Linked DNA regions of Haloferula helveola. Each later gene encodes a partner of the first gene's protein in a complex. Links are inferred from orthologs where the notes say so. Each region holds a gene or a part of one and is shown in the gene's direction. Other genes may lie near its edges. The genes, in order: fabF and HAHE_RS15505.

What was found.
Region 2: the proteins of fabF (region 1) and HAHE_RS15505 are in contact, whole or in part, in a solved structure (PDB 6OKG), measured with the Escherichia coli proteins. The link is inferred for Haloferula helveola from one-to-one orthologs.

What each region holds. Positions count from the first base shown.
Region 1 is NZ_AP024702.1:4,651,640-4,657,713, forward strand. What follows is about bases 1,858-4,839. They hold fabF (beta-ketoacyl-ACP synthase II), read left to right. Parts: upstream 1,858-2,714; coding sequence 2,715-3,965; downstream 3,966-4,839. Other genes in these bases: HAHE_RS17560 (hypothetical protein), read left to right, coding at 1,858-2,415; HAHE_RS17565 (hypothetical protein), read left to right, coding at 2,412-2,654; rpsU (30S ribosomal protein S21), read right to left, coding at 4,235-4,498; secA (preprotein translocase subunit SecA), read right to left, coding at 4,652-4,839. Also shown: HAHE_RS17545 (hypothetical protein), read left to right, coding at 1-477; HAHE_RS17550 (MotA/TolQ/ExbB proton channel family protein), read left to right, coding at 561-1,256; HAHE_RS17555 (ExbD/TolR family protein), read left to right, coding at 1,253-1,669; more of HAHE_RS17560, read left to right, coding at 1,669-1,857; more of secA, read right to left, coding at 4,840-6,074. UniProt on the Escherichia coli protein: Involved in the type II fatty acid elongation cycle. Catalyzes the elongation of a wide range of acyl-ACP by the addition of two carbons from malonyl-ACP to an acyl acceptor.
Region 2 is NZ_AP024702.1:4,115,361-4,121,305, forward strand. Bases 1-2,853 are described here. They hold HAHE_RS15505 (acyl carrier protein), read left to right. Parts: upstream 1-1,232; coding sequence 1,233-1,475; downstream 1,476-2,853. Other genes in these bases: thiH (2-iminoacetate synthase ThiH), read right to left, coding at 1-222; HAHE_RS15500 (hypothetical protein), read left to right, coding at 326-1,144; HAHE_RS15510 (hypothetical protein), read left to right, coding at 1,569-2,105; HAHE_RS15515 (LysM domain-containing protein), read left to right, coding at 2,120-2,853. In the rest of the region: more of HAHE_RS15515, read left to right, coding at 2,854-3,007; HAHE_RS15520 (acetyl-CoA carboxylase carboxyltransferase subunit alpha), read left to right, coding at 3,043-4,005; HAHE_RS15525 (NUDIX hydrolase), read right to left, coding at 4,017-4,598; HAHE_RS15530 (3-dehydroquinate synthase), read left to right, coding at 4,667-5,854; HAHE_RS15535 (peptide chain release factor-like protein), read right to left, coding at 5,880-5,945. UniProt on the Escherichia coli protein: Carrier of the growing fatty acid chain in fatty acid biosynthesis.

The sequences.
Region 1 (6,074 bases):
TCCCCGGTTCCGGAGGCACTCGCGAAGCTCCGCGAGGAGGACCCGACGCTGGTATCGCTGGTGGCGCTCCCGGCATCGGCGAGGCGGGTCACGGTGTTGCTCGCCCCTGCCGCGGAGGGCACCTACAAGGGCTACGTCATCAATGACGATCCATCGAAACTGCCGGTCGGCCGGCTGCGGGTTCACAATCTCTCGCCGCACACGATCGCGATGCAGTTCTCCGGCGGCGCCGGCCAGAAAACGATGAAGTCCGGCGACACGGTGCTGGTTCCGGCTCCGCAGGGGCAAGTCGCCTACCGCCTGGCCTACGAACAGGGCGGCGAATGGACGGTGCAGGAGAACAACATGATCCCGGTGATGCCCGACGAGCAGACCCAGATGATCGTCCTGCGCAGCGACAACCAGTTCTTCCTTTCGTCCGACGGGGCTTCCGGCGGCTATCTCCAGACGGTGACCCTTTCCCGGCGTCTTGAGTAGGGAGAACCCGGGCGGAAATCCGCTGGCGAATTCGGCCCTTTCCCGGGCTGGTCATCGGTCGGAGGAGCATATTAGACTCCGCCATGCCGACCGAGCTGTTCACCCCCTCAGGCCTCCTGGAGCGAGGCGGGCCGATCATCTGGCTGCAACTCGGGTTGGCGTTCTTCGGAGCGGTTTTCGTCGTCGAGCGCCTGTTTTTCTTCCACCGCGCGCGGATCAACGTCGGTGACCTGCTGGTGGGGCTCTCGAACCACGCCCGCCGCAAGGCCTACGCGGAGGCGCTGCACGAGGCCGCCCGCTCGCCCGGTCCGGTGGCCCGGGTGGCCCACGCGATCCTGCTGCGGCACCACATGAAGCGCTCGGACCTGCGCGACGTCGCCCAGGAAGCCGGACAGCTCGAGGTGCCGCGGATCGAGAAGAATGTGCGGGCGATCCTCGCGGTCGCGCTGATCGCTCCGCTGACCGGGATGCTCGGGACGGTCCTCGGTCTGACCGAAATGTTTCAGGAACTCGGCGACAGCGGCCAGGCGGTTTCCTCCGTGAAGCTGTCCGAGGGCGTGTTCCAGTCGCTGGTGACGACCGGCTTCGGACTGATCGTCGCCATACCGGCGTATCTCTTCTACCTGTATTTCCTCGGCCGGGCGAAGCGTCTCTTCCACCGCATCGAGCGGACGGGAATCGAAATGGTGAACATCATCTGCGACGCGCGGGCCGAGACCGGCATCGTGTCGATCCGCGATGAAATGGAGACCCGCAAGGACCGGAGCGGCAGGGGATGAAGCTCGTCGGGACATTGCCTGAGCGCGTCGGATTCCTGCATGCGGTTCCGATCTTCGACCTGTTCGCGTTGCTGCTGGTCGCGTTGCTTCTCGGCCAGTCGTTCATGAGCCAGTCGGGAGTGCAGGTGGAGCTTCCCGTTTCGCGCTACCAGATCGCGCGACTTTCGGATGCGAGCACCATCACGCTGACACCCGGCAATCCGCCCGTGCTCTGGCTGGAGCGGGAGCAGGTCAGCGAGAAGGAACTGCTCGAGCGCCTGAAGCAGATCCGGGCCGAGACGTCCGGCATTCCGAATGTCTGCATCCGTTCGGATCAATCGATTTCATCGGAGTACGAGCGACGGGTCGCGGAGGAAGCCCTGCAGGCCGGGTTCCGCGTGTATCTTGTCGGGAAATCCCTGGGTAAGGAGTGATGTTCCGAGGTCGGAAAAAGCTGCAGCGCCGCGATCAGGAGTCCGGGCTCGCCTTCAACTGGCGGGTGCCGGTTTCCAGCACGATGTCGTTCGTGACCGCTCTGGTGCTGGTCGGTTTCGTGGCGGTCGGACTGGCTGCGGTGGTCCGGGTCCGGATCGGTGATCCGGATGCCGAAGAGCCGTCGCGCGGGGTGCTAATGATCGTTTCGGATACCGAGGGTGGCGAATGGCTGGAACGCCGGGCCACGGAGGCCGGCCCGTTTCCTTCGCGCTGGAATCCGGCTGCGGATCCGTCGTACGCGGCTCTGAGGAGGGACGCCCTGAGGCAGGCGACCGATACCGGAATTCCGTACCGGCCGCGCTTGGCGGAAATTCCTGACGGCGACGGGGCCGGACTCGGAAGCGACACCGGAAGTCCCGCCGTGCTGCCGCCGTTGCCTGAATCCGGAATACAGTCGGAGGCCGACGCGCCCCGCGAGGTGCTGCTGGGTGCCCGGGTGCTTCAGGCGGAGTCCGGGGTCGAACTGCAGCATGCCAAGCTGGCGCTCGAAGGCGCGGCGTCCACCGGCCCAGTCGGATGGCGATTCATTCTGCAGTATGACAAGGACGGCCGCGTGCTTGAAGTCATGCCCCGCAACGTCCGCGACGGACAGGAGGCGGTGATCGACTGGCTTTCTCGCTCGAGGGTCACAGGAAACGGGGGCAAGGCCGGCTGGATGGCGGTCGAATCGGTGATCGAACGATGATCGAGCTGTCCCTCACGGAACTCGCGGTCGGAGTCCTCGGAGCGTCGATGGTGCTGGTCATCTTCTTCGCGTGGATCTCCCGCTGGTCAGCGGTCAATGCGGAGCGCCGCTCGCTGCGGAACCGGGTGGTCTGCCGCCTTTGTCTGGCGGTCTTCGAGGCCTCCGGACGCGATGCCGTGCAGAGCTGCCCCGAGTGTGGGGCCAAGACCGAGCGGAGGGGGGCGCGGCCCTTGGGATGAGGCTTGCGCGCGGGCGGCGGAGCCTCTAAGGACGAAGACCCTGTCAGGGCGACATTTATGATGAGCGAACGACGAGTTGTGATCACCGGAGTGGGCTGCGTGAGTCCGTTGGGCAACGATGCCGAAACCACGTGGAGCGGCATGAAGGAAGGTCGCAGCGGGATCGGCCGGATCACCCACCTGGATCCGAGCCCCTACGGCTGCCAGATCGCCGGCGAGGTGAAGGACTTCGACGCCGAGAGCTACTTCCGGAATCCGAAGGATGCCCGTCGTGCCGACCGCTACGTCCAGCTCGCCGTCGGCGCCGCCCGTATGGCCTACGACGCATCCGGGATCGGGGAAACCGAAGGTCTCGACCTGACCCGTGTCGGTGCGATTGTCAGCAGCGGTATCGGTGGCCTCGGAACGCTTGAGAACGAGCACGCCAAGCTGGTCGAGAAGGAGGGCGCCAAGGTGTCGCCTTTCCTGATCCCGATGATGATCGCCAACATCGGCAGCGGAATCTTTTCCATGGAGTTCGGGCTCGGTGGTCCGAACATGGCCATCGTGACGGCCTGCGCGACGTCGAACAACTCGATCGGTGAAGCGTGGCGGATCATCAAATTCGGCGACGCCGACGCCATGGTGGCCGGCGGTGCCGAAGCGAGTATCCTGCCCTGCGGTCTTGCCGGCTTCGGCAGCATGCGTGCGCTGAGCACGCGGAACGACGATCCGCAGGCGGCTTCACGGCCCTTCGACAAGGACCGCGACGGCTTCGTCATGGGCGAGGGTGCCGGTGTGGTCGTGCTTGAGGAGCTCGAGCACGCCAAGCGCCGTGGTGCGACGATCATCGCCGAGCTGGCCGGCTACGGTGCGAGTGCCGACGCCTACCACCTGAGCGCTCCTTCTCCGGACGGATCGGGTCCGGCCCGCGCGATGCAGATGGCCTTGCGCCACGCCGGGCTGAATCCGGAAGACGTCGATTATCTCAATGCTCACGCGACCTCGACCGGTCTCGGAGATGTTGCGGAGGTGAAGGCCATCCAGCTCGCCTTCGGCGATCATGTCCGCAACGGTCTCAAGGTCAGTTCGACCAAGTCGATGACCGGACACATGCTCGGAGCTGCCGGTGGCGCCGAGTTGCTCGCCTGCCTGATGGCGATCCGTGACGGTGTGATTCCTCCGACGATCAACGTCGATAACCAGGACCCCGAGTGCGCTGTCGATTGCGTGCCGAACACCGCGATCGAGCAGAAGGTCGATGTGGCCCTGAGCAACAGCTTCGGCTTCGGCGGACACAACGCCTCGCTGCTGGTCAAACGCTACGCGTAATGTGGAGAGCGGCTTTTCAAGCCGCATGGTTCGGGGGCCGGGAACCCGGAGGAGTCAGCAGCTTGCAAAGCCGCTCTCCTCGAGAACTCTTTCGGTCTAGTTCTCCGATGCTCCGGAGATTTGGAACCGCCAAGACGCCAAGGCGTAAAGGAAGGAAACTCCTCAGGACCTGCAACGGTTCCTGCCATTGCTTCGATCGATTCCACGAAAAAAGCGGATGCCGGGAGGCATCCGCTTTTTCAAATCCGTTCGACTCAGGGAAGAGGGGCTCAGGGAGCCTTGGCTGCTGCCGCCGCTTGTTCCTCCGCCTTGGCTTCCTGGGCGGGGCTCATGTAGCGCCAGCGCACCTTGTGACGCTTCGGAGCGGTGCGTTGCTTGCGGAGCTTGCGTTGGGTCGGTGACTCGAAGGCCCGGCGACGACGCATTTCCTCGAGAATCCCTTCGGTATCGAGTTTGGTCTTGAGGCGCTTCAGGGCCCGGTCAACCGGTTCGCCCTTTTTGACGTTCACTCCACGCATGCTTTTGTCGCTCATTCTTGCTTCTTTCGGTTTCCTTTTGAGTCGGGGCGCGGAGGCTATCCGCGAGGCAGGCCTTGTCAAGGCGGGAATTGGTAGGGCCGGATCCCCATCGGGAGGCCCGAAATCCCGGAATTCAGGGGATTCGGCGGTCCTTGTCCGGCTCAGCGCTTACGCTTCCCGGCCGCAGCATTGCTTGTATTTTTTGCCCGAGCCGCAGGGGCAGGGGGCGTTGCGGCCGACCGTCTCGACGTTGAACGACGGCGGCTTGCGCTTCGGCAGGTTGAGCTTCAGGTCCTTGCCGCCGCCGCCAGCCTGGGGATTCAGGTTGCCCGAGCTGCCGCTGGTCGCGACGTTCGCCTCGCTGATCCCGTCGCCCGCGCTCTGCAGCTGGGTCTGCTGCGAGTGGAGCTGATTGAGGAACTCCTCGATCTTGGAGGCCGAGCGGAAAAGGTTCTGCAGGGCCTCGCGCTCGATGCCGTCCATCAGGGTGATGAACAGCTTGTAGGCCTCGTTCTTGTATTCGATGAGCGGATCCTTCTGGCCTTGGGCGCGGAACGAGATGCCCTCGCGGAGCGCGTCCATATTGTAAAGATGCGTCTGCCACTGGCGGTCGATCGCGACCAGAATCATCCGCCGCTCCTCGCCTTCGAGGATTTCGGGCGGCAGGTTGGACACGCGGACTTCGTAGGTCTCCTTCACCCGCTTGATCAGGAAGTTCGAGATCTCCTCGGCGCTGCTGTTCGCGAGGTCGAGGTCTCCCGGCTCGATGCGGATCGGCAGGGTGGCGTTCACCCAGTGAAGCAGTTCGTTGTAGTCGGGCGATTCCTCGTCGCGTCCGCTGAGGAATTCCTCCACGTGCTCGGGGATCGACTTATCGATGATCTCATTGACGAGGTCGCGCGGGTTCTCGGTGCTGAGGACCTCGTTGCGGTAGCCATAGACGACTTCCCGCTGCTTGTTCATCACGTCATCGAATTCGAGAATCCGCTTCCGCCATGTGTAGTTGCGTTGTTCGACGCGCTTCTGGGCGGTTTCGACCGAGCGGTTGAGCCATGAGTGCTCGAGTGCCTCGCCGTCTTCCATGCCGAAGCGCTCCATCATCGATGTCATGCGCTCCGCGGCGGCGAAGTTCCGCATCAGGTCGTCCTCGAAGGAGATGTAGAACTGGCTCATGCCCGGGTCGCCCTGACGCGCGCAACGGCCGCGCAGCTGGCGGTCGACACGGCGGGACTCGTAGCGCTCCGTGCCGATGACGAACAGTCCGCCGACATCCGCGACGCCTGCGCCAAGTTTGATGTCGGTGCCGCGACCCGCCATGTTGGTGGAAATGGTCACCGCACCGCGTTGGCCGGCGGCGGCGACGATCTCCGCCTCCTGCAGGTGCATCTTGGCATTCAGGACGGTGTGGGGGATGCGCGCGCGCTGGAGCATCCGGGAAACGGTTTCGGATGCCTCGACCGAGGCCGTGCCGACAAGCACCGGCTGGCCCTTGGTATGCGACTCCTGGATCTTGTTGATCACCGCGTTGTACTTCTCGCGGCGGGTCTTGAAGACCTGGTCGTTGAGGTCCTCGCGCTGGTTCGGCCGGTTG
Region 2 (5,945 bases), 540 kb from region 1 along the record:
CGAGAATCCGCAGTAGCTGCAGTTGTTGACGCACTCGTTCGACAGATAGAGGGGGGCGAAGAGGCGCATCGTCCGGCCGAAGTGCCTGCGGGTGGTGGCGGCCGACTCGCGGGCCATGGATTCCAGGCGCGCGTCGGTGCACGGATCGAGAAGTCCCCGGAAGCGCCGCATCAGCGGGGTCGGGCGGGCGAGAAGGGACTCGAATTGTTCGGAGAAGGCCATCGGCTGCGGTGAGCATGGAGGCGGGCGGCGGCGAGGTCAAAAGCGGATCGGCGGCGAGGGCTTGCCAATTCCGGCTCCCGTGGTTTTTCTGCGCAGGAAACCCATGAGTCAGCGGATCGTCTGCAAACCCACACCCTGGTTCCTGCTGCGCGCGGCGGCGATGATCCTGATGTTCGGGATTTTCGCGGCCATGTTCTTCAAGGACGGGCGTTCGGGATACCGTGAGGAGAACCTTTCCTATTACGTCTGGAAGGCGGTCGAGCGGGCGGTGGCCGAGTTCGGCGAGCGCAAGGACGAGATGTCGCCAAGCGAGTGGCGCCGCTTTGCCGAGATCCAGGAGGTCGAGTTTCCCGAGAATCGGAACCTGCTTCCGGAGGGAACGGTGGAGTCCGTGAAGTGGCCGGAGCTTCTCTCCGACTACGATGCCATGTCCGCGGGACTGGGGAATCCGGAGCGGGATCTGTTCGACCCCATCCGAGACCAGCTGAATCTGGTCAAGGAAGCCCCCGAGCATGCCCACACGGAGCGGGAAATTTTCGAGCAATGGGTGGTTTTCTGGATCTGTCTGGTCCTATTCCTTGGGGCCTTGTTCCTTCTGCTCCGCACCATGGCGCGCAAAATCGTGCTCGACGGCACAACGCTCCAGCCGGCCGGTGGGAAGCCGGTCGAACTTGGCGATTTGGTCCGCCTTGACCTGCGGAGGTGGAAGAGCAAGGGGCTGGCGTTTGCGTGGAGCGACAACGGCTCCGGTGGCGAGCGCAAGATCCGGATCGACGGCCTGACCTACGGGGGCTTCAAGCACGACGACGGCGAGCCCGCCGAAAAGCTGATCCAAGCGGTTCGGGCCGGATTCTCCGGAGAATTGATCGACTACGAGGGGGAATCGAGCGAACCCCCGCCGGAGAAGCCCTCGGATGTCTGAATCGCCTGCTTTTCAAAGGTTTTCGGGGTTGCCAAGATCGGGCCAGATCGCGTAATCCCTCCCCAACGCAATCACCACAAGCACATCCATGTCTGACAAGAGTATCGAAGACCGCGTGAAGGACATCATCGTCGACCAGCTCGGCGTGAATGCCGACCAAGTGACCCCGGAAGCAAAGTTCATCGAGGACCTCGGCGCGGATTCGCTCGACACGGTGGAGCTCGTGATGGCTTTCGAGGAAGAGTTCGAAATCGAGGTTCCCGACGAGGAGGCCGAAAAGCTCCAGTCCGTGGGTGATGTGATCACCTACGTGAAGGGCGCGCAGGGCTGATTTCCCTCAAAGCGACTTTCAAGCGGGCGGCCCCGGATCACCCGGGACCGCCCGTTTTCTTTGCGATCGGCACGGAACGAGCGAGATTTGGGCATGCATTCACCCGACGACGTCCAGTACGCGATGGAAACCACGCGCGTGCTGCTGGAGCCGGACCGTCGCATCGATACGTTCGGCGACACCCGGTTCGAGTTCCTCCTCCTCAGCGAGCTGATGGACCGGACCGGCGAGATCCGGATCCGCAGCGGTGACGTCGAGGCCGTGCGGCCGCGGCTGGTGAAGCCGGACGCCTATAGCGAACTCGAGCTGGAGGGGTTCGATCCGACCGCCAAGGAAAGGATCGAGCGGATGGTCGAGAAGATGAAATCGGAGGGTAAGGACATGGCCTTTCTCAACTACGGATTCCGGTTCGCCCGGAGCGCGGTGAGCGAAGAGATCGTGCACGACCCGATCGAGCAGGTGCGCGAGCGTGTGCTCGAGGATGCCCGGCAGCGCGGCAATCCGGCCCAAGCGGTGATCGAGGGCGTGGACGACGCGTGGGAGGTCTCCGTGGTGAAGTTCGCTCTCGACATGATCATGCACTCGATCCCGATCAACCGTTTCGACTTCCAGCGCCGGGGTCTTCTCTGAATGATCGGCGGCGGATGAGTCTCTGGACGCTGATCAGGATTATCGCGGGCCTCATGGTGATGGCTGCGGTGGTCTTCACCATCCTCCTTGTCCGGCACGTCCGCGAGGAGCCGATGGAAGGGTTCTTCGCCGAACTGGTCCCGGTGACGGTTGATTCGCAGCCGATGGTCGCCCTCCCGCAGGCCGGCTCGGACATGCCGGACATCGATCCGGGGATGAAGGTCTTCGAGAAGGCGCGCGAAATGATCGCGATCGGCGATCTCGCGGGCGCGCGCGACCGGCTCCGAACGGTCGTGAGCATCTACCCCCGCTCGAAGGCGGCACCCGAGGCCCGTCGGATTGTTGGCGAGATGAACCTGGATGAGGTGCTCTCGACCGCGAATCTGGAGAACAAGTCGGTCTACACGGTGGTGCGGGGCGATTCCTACCTGGGCATTACGGCCAAGCACCGGACCAGCCTCGACATGCTGATGTATCTGAACGCCCTGATGGACCTGAACTCGCTCCAACCCGGCGATGAGCTGATGGTGATGCCGCTGGAATTTCGCCTGCTCATCGAGCCGAAGCGCGAGGCGCTCTCCGTCTGGGACGGTGGGGTGTTTGTGAAGGAATTTCCGCTCAAGGCGGTGGTCGGCGCTCCCGGAGGGGATCAGAAGACCACGATCGCCGGCAAGAGTGCTGTTCGCGAGGGACGTCGCTACGGACCCGCAACGCCCGGATACCGGGGAGCGTCCAAGGTGATCACGATCGAGCGCATGCCGCTTGTCATTGCGGCCATTCCCGAAAATGCCGATCCCGAGGAGCTGGCCCGCGGATTTTACCTCGATCCCGCCGATATGGAGGAATTGGCCCTCTTGACTCGGACGGGGAATGAGGTGGAAATCCGCTCGTCCGCCCGTTAGCCTCCTGGCACCGAGCCGCCCGCACCCCGATCCCGATGCAGTTGCTGGAATTTGAGAAGCCGATCGTCGAACTCGAACGCGAGTTGGAGAAACTCCGTGCCAAAGCCGATTCGCAGGACATCGACATGTCCGGAGAAATCGCCACGATGGAGGGCAAGCTCGCCGAAACCCGTCGGCAGATCTACCTCAACCTGACCCCATGGCAGCGGGTGCAGATCGCACGTCATACCCAGAGGCCCTTCATGCTCGATTACCTCGCTCATGCGTTCTCGGAATTCTGCGAGCTCCACGGCGACCGGCGGATCGGCGATGACCTGGCGATGCCCGGCGGTTTCGCCCGCCTGAATGGCAAGAAGGTGGTCGTCCTCGGCCATCAGAAGGGCCGCGACACCAAAGAGAATCTCAAGCGCAACTTCGGCAGCGCGAATCCGGAAGGCTACCGCAAGTCAATGCGCCTGATGAAGCTCGCCGAGAAGTTCGGCATCCCGGTGGTCGCCCTGATCGACACGCCCGGCGCTTACCCCGGCATCGGTGCCGAAGAACGGAATATCGCCGAGGCGATCGCCTACAACCTGCGCGAGATGATGACCCTCAAGGTGCCGGTCGTGGCGGTGGTCCTGGGTGAGGGAGGTTCCGGTGGCGCGCTCGGCATCGGGGTCGCCGACCGGGTGCTGATGATGGAGAACGCTTACTATTCGGTGATCAGCCCCGAAGGCTGTGCTGCAATTCTCTGGAAGCATCGCAAGCACGCGCCGGAAGCCGCCGAGGCCATGAAACTCTCCGCTCCCGATCTGCTTTCGCTCGGACTGATCGACGGGATCATCCCCGAGCCCGAGGGAGGCGCGCACCATGATCACAAGGCCGCCGCCGCTGCACTGGGCGAGATCGTGCTGAGCGAGATCGAGGAGCTTGAAAAACTTCCGGTGAAGAAGCTGCTCGACGGCCGCTACGAGAAGTTCCGTCGCTTCGGCGAGTGGGAAGAAGCGGGTGGGGAGTAAGGACCGTCTGCTCAGCGCAGATCCGCTGCCCAGAGTGCCGCGTGGATCTTGAAGTCGACCAGCAGGCCTTCCGACTCTTTGGCCCGGAGCCATGTCCGGAGGTCCGCGACCGGAACCCGGTGGAGTTGGATATCCTCGTTGCCGACGCCTCCGCCGGGGCCGACCTGCTCGAGCTCGGTGGCAAGGAACAGGTGGGTGAGTTCTCGTGCCATGCCGGCGGATGTCGGCGAGACGATCAGCGGCTCGATCTTGCCGGCCTGGTAGCCGGTTTCCTCGAGTAGCTCGCGGCGGGCTGTCTCGGCAATGGACTCTCCCTCGTGCTCGACCTCGTCCCCGACCAGTCCCGCAGGGATCTCGATCACCCGGCGCTGCAAGGGGATGCGGAATTGCTCGACCAGCAGCACCTCATGGTCCCCGGTGACGGCCAGGATACCGACGCAGCTCTCGGAGTTCGGGCGCTGCACGAAATCCCAGTGGCCGATGCGGTACAGGCCAAGCCACTTCGTTTCAAACAGGGTCTCCGTCACGGCGGCAGCCTGCGGCGATCGGGCGACAATCCGCCAGCGCGAAATCGCGCCGGTCGCGGTTGACACGGCCAGCGCCACATGGCGCTAAGAATCATTGGAATCCGGCCGTAGAAAGGGCATCTTTCCAACAGCCCATGTCCCGACATGATTTCCAGATTCCGGTCAACTTCCAGCACCGGATTTGCTTCACCCGCGGAGCGTTCGCACCGGACAACCGGCTCCTTGCCGAACTGCTTGAGGAAGGTGGCGGACGTCGCGTGCTGGTGTTCGTCGAGGAGGCGGTCGCAGCGGCTTGGCCGGAACTGAAGCGGCAGATCGCCGGCTATTTCGCCGATCTCGGCCATGACTGGCGAGGGGTTTCGGTGCTTCCGGGCGGAGAGGAGGTCAAGGTGGATGATGCTCTCGTCCAGAGGGTTTGGACCAAGATCGACGACGAGCACATCGATCGTCACTCCTACGTCATCGTCATCGGAGGCGGTGCGTTTCTAGATGCCGTGGGTTTCGCCGTGGCGACCGCTCACCGCGGTGTCCGGCTGGTGCGGTTTCCGACGACGACCCTTTCGCAGGACGACAGCGGGGTGGGTGTGAAATGCGCGATCAACGGCTTCGGAAAGAAGAACTGGATCGGTGCTTTCGCGGTGCCCTACGCCGTTGTGAATGACTTTCTGTTTCTCCAGAGTCAGGATGAGGAGACGCAGCGCTCGGGCCTGATCGAGGCGGTGAAAGTCGCGTTGGTGAAGAACGGTGAGTTCTTCCATTGGATCTTCCGGAATTCAGAGGCTTTGGCCGCGCTGGAGACCGCTCCGTTCGAGGAATGCGTCGAGCGCTCGGCACTCGCCCACGCCCGGCACATCGCCGAGGGCGGCGATCCGTTCGAAACCGGCAGCAGCCGCCCGCTCGATTTCGGCCACTGGTCGGCCCACAAGCTTGAGCAGCTCAGCAATTTCACGGTCAGCCATGCGCATGCGGTGGCGACCGGGGTGGCCCTCGATACGCTCTATTCGGCACGCTGCGGACTTCTCCGCGAATGCGATGCCGAACGCGTGCTCGACGTTCTTGAAACGCTGCGCCTGCCCTTGTGGCACGATGCGCTCGATCTGCGCGATGCCAACGGTCGCCGTCGGGTTCACGAAGGTCTCGAGGAATTCCGCGAGCATCTGGGCGGCGAACTGACCGTGCTGTTGCTGCGCGAACTCGGCCGCGGTCAGGACATCCACCATCTCGATGAGGGGCTCGTCGATGCCTGCCTCGACGATCTCAGGCTGCGCCACGGCGTGCGGCACGCCGAGGACGACGAGCAGATCGGCAGCGCGGGTCTCTGAGGGGGGACGGAGCTGCTTCGGAAGGTCAGTCGTTCGGCGACGGACCTTTGCGTAGCTGCTTTTTTCGCGAGAGCAGCCGCTTGTCCTGAAT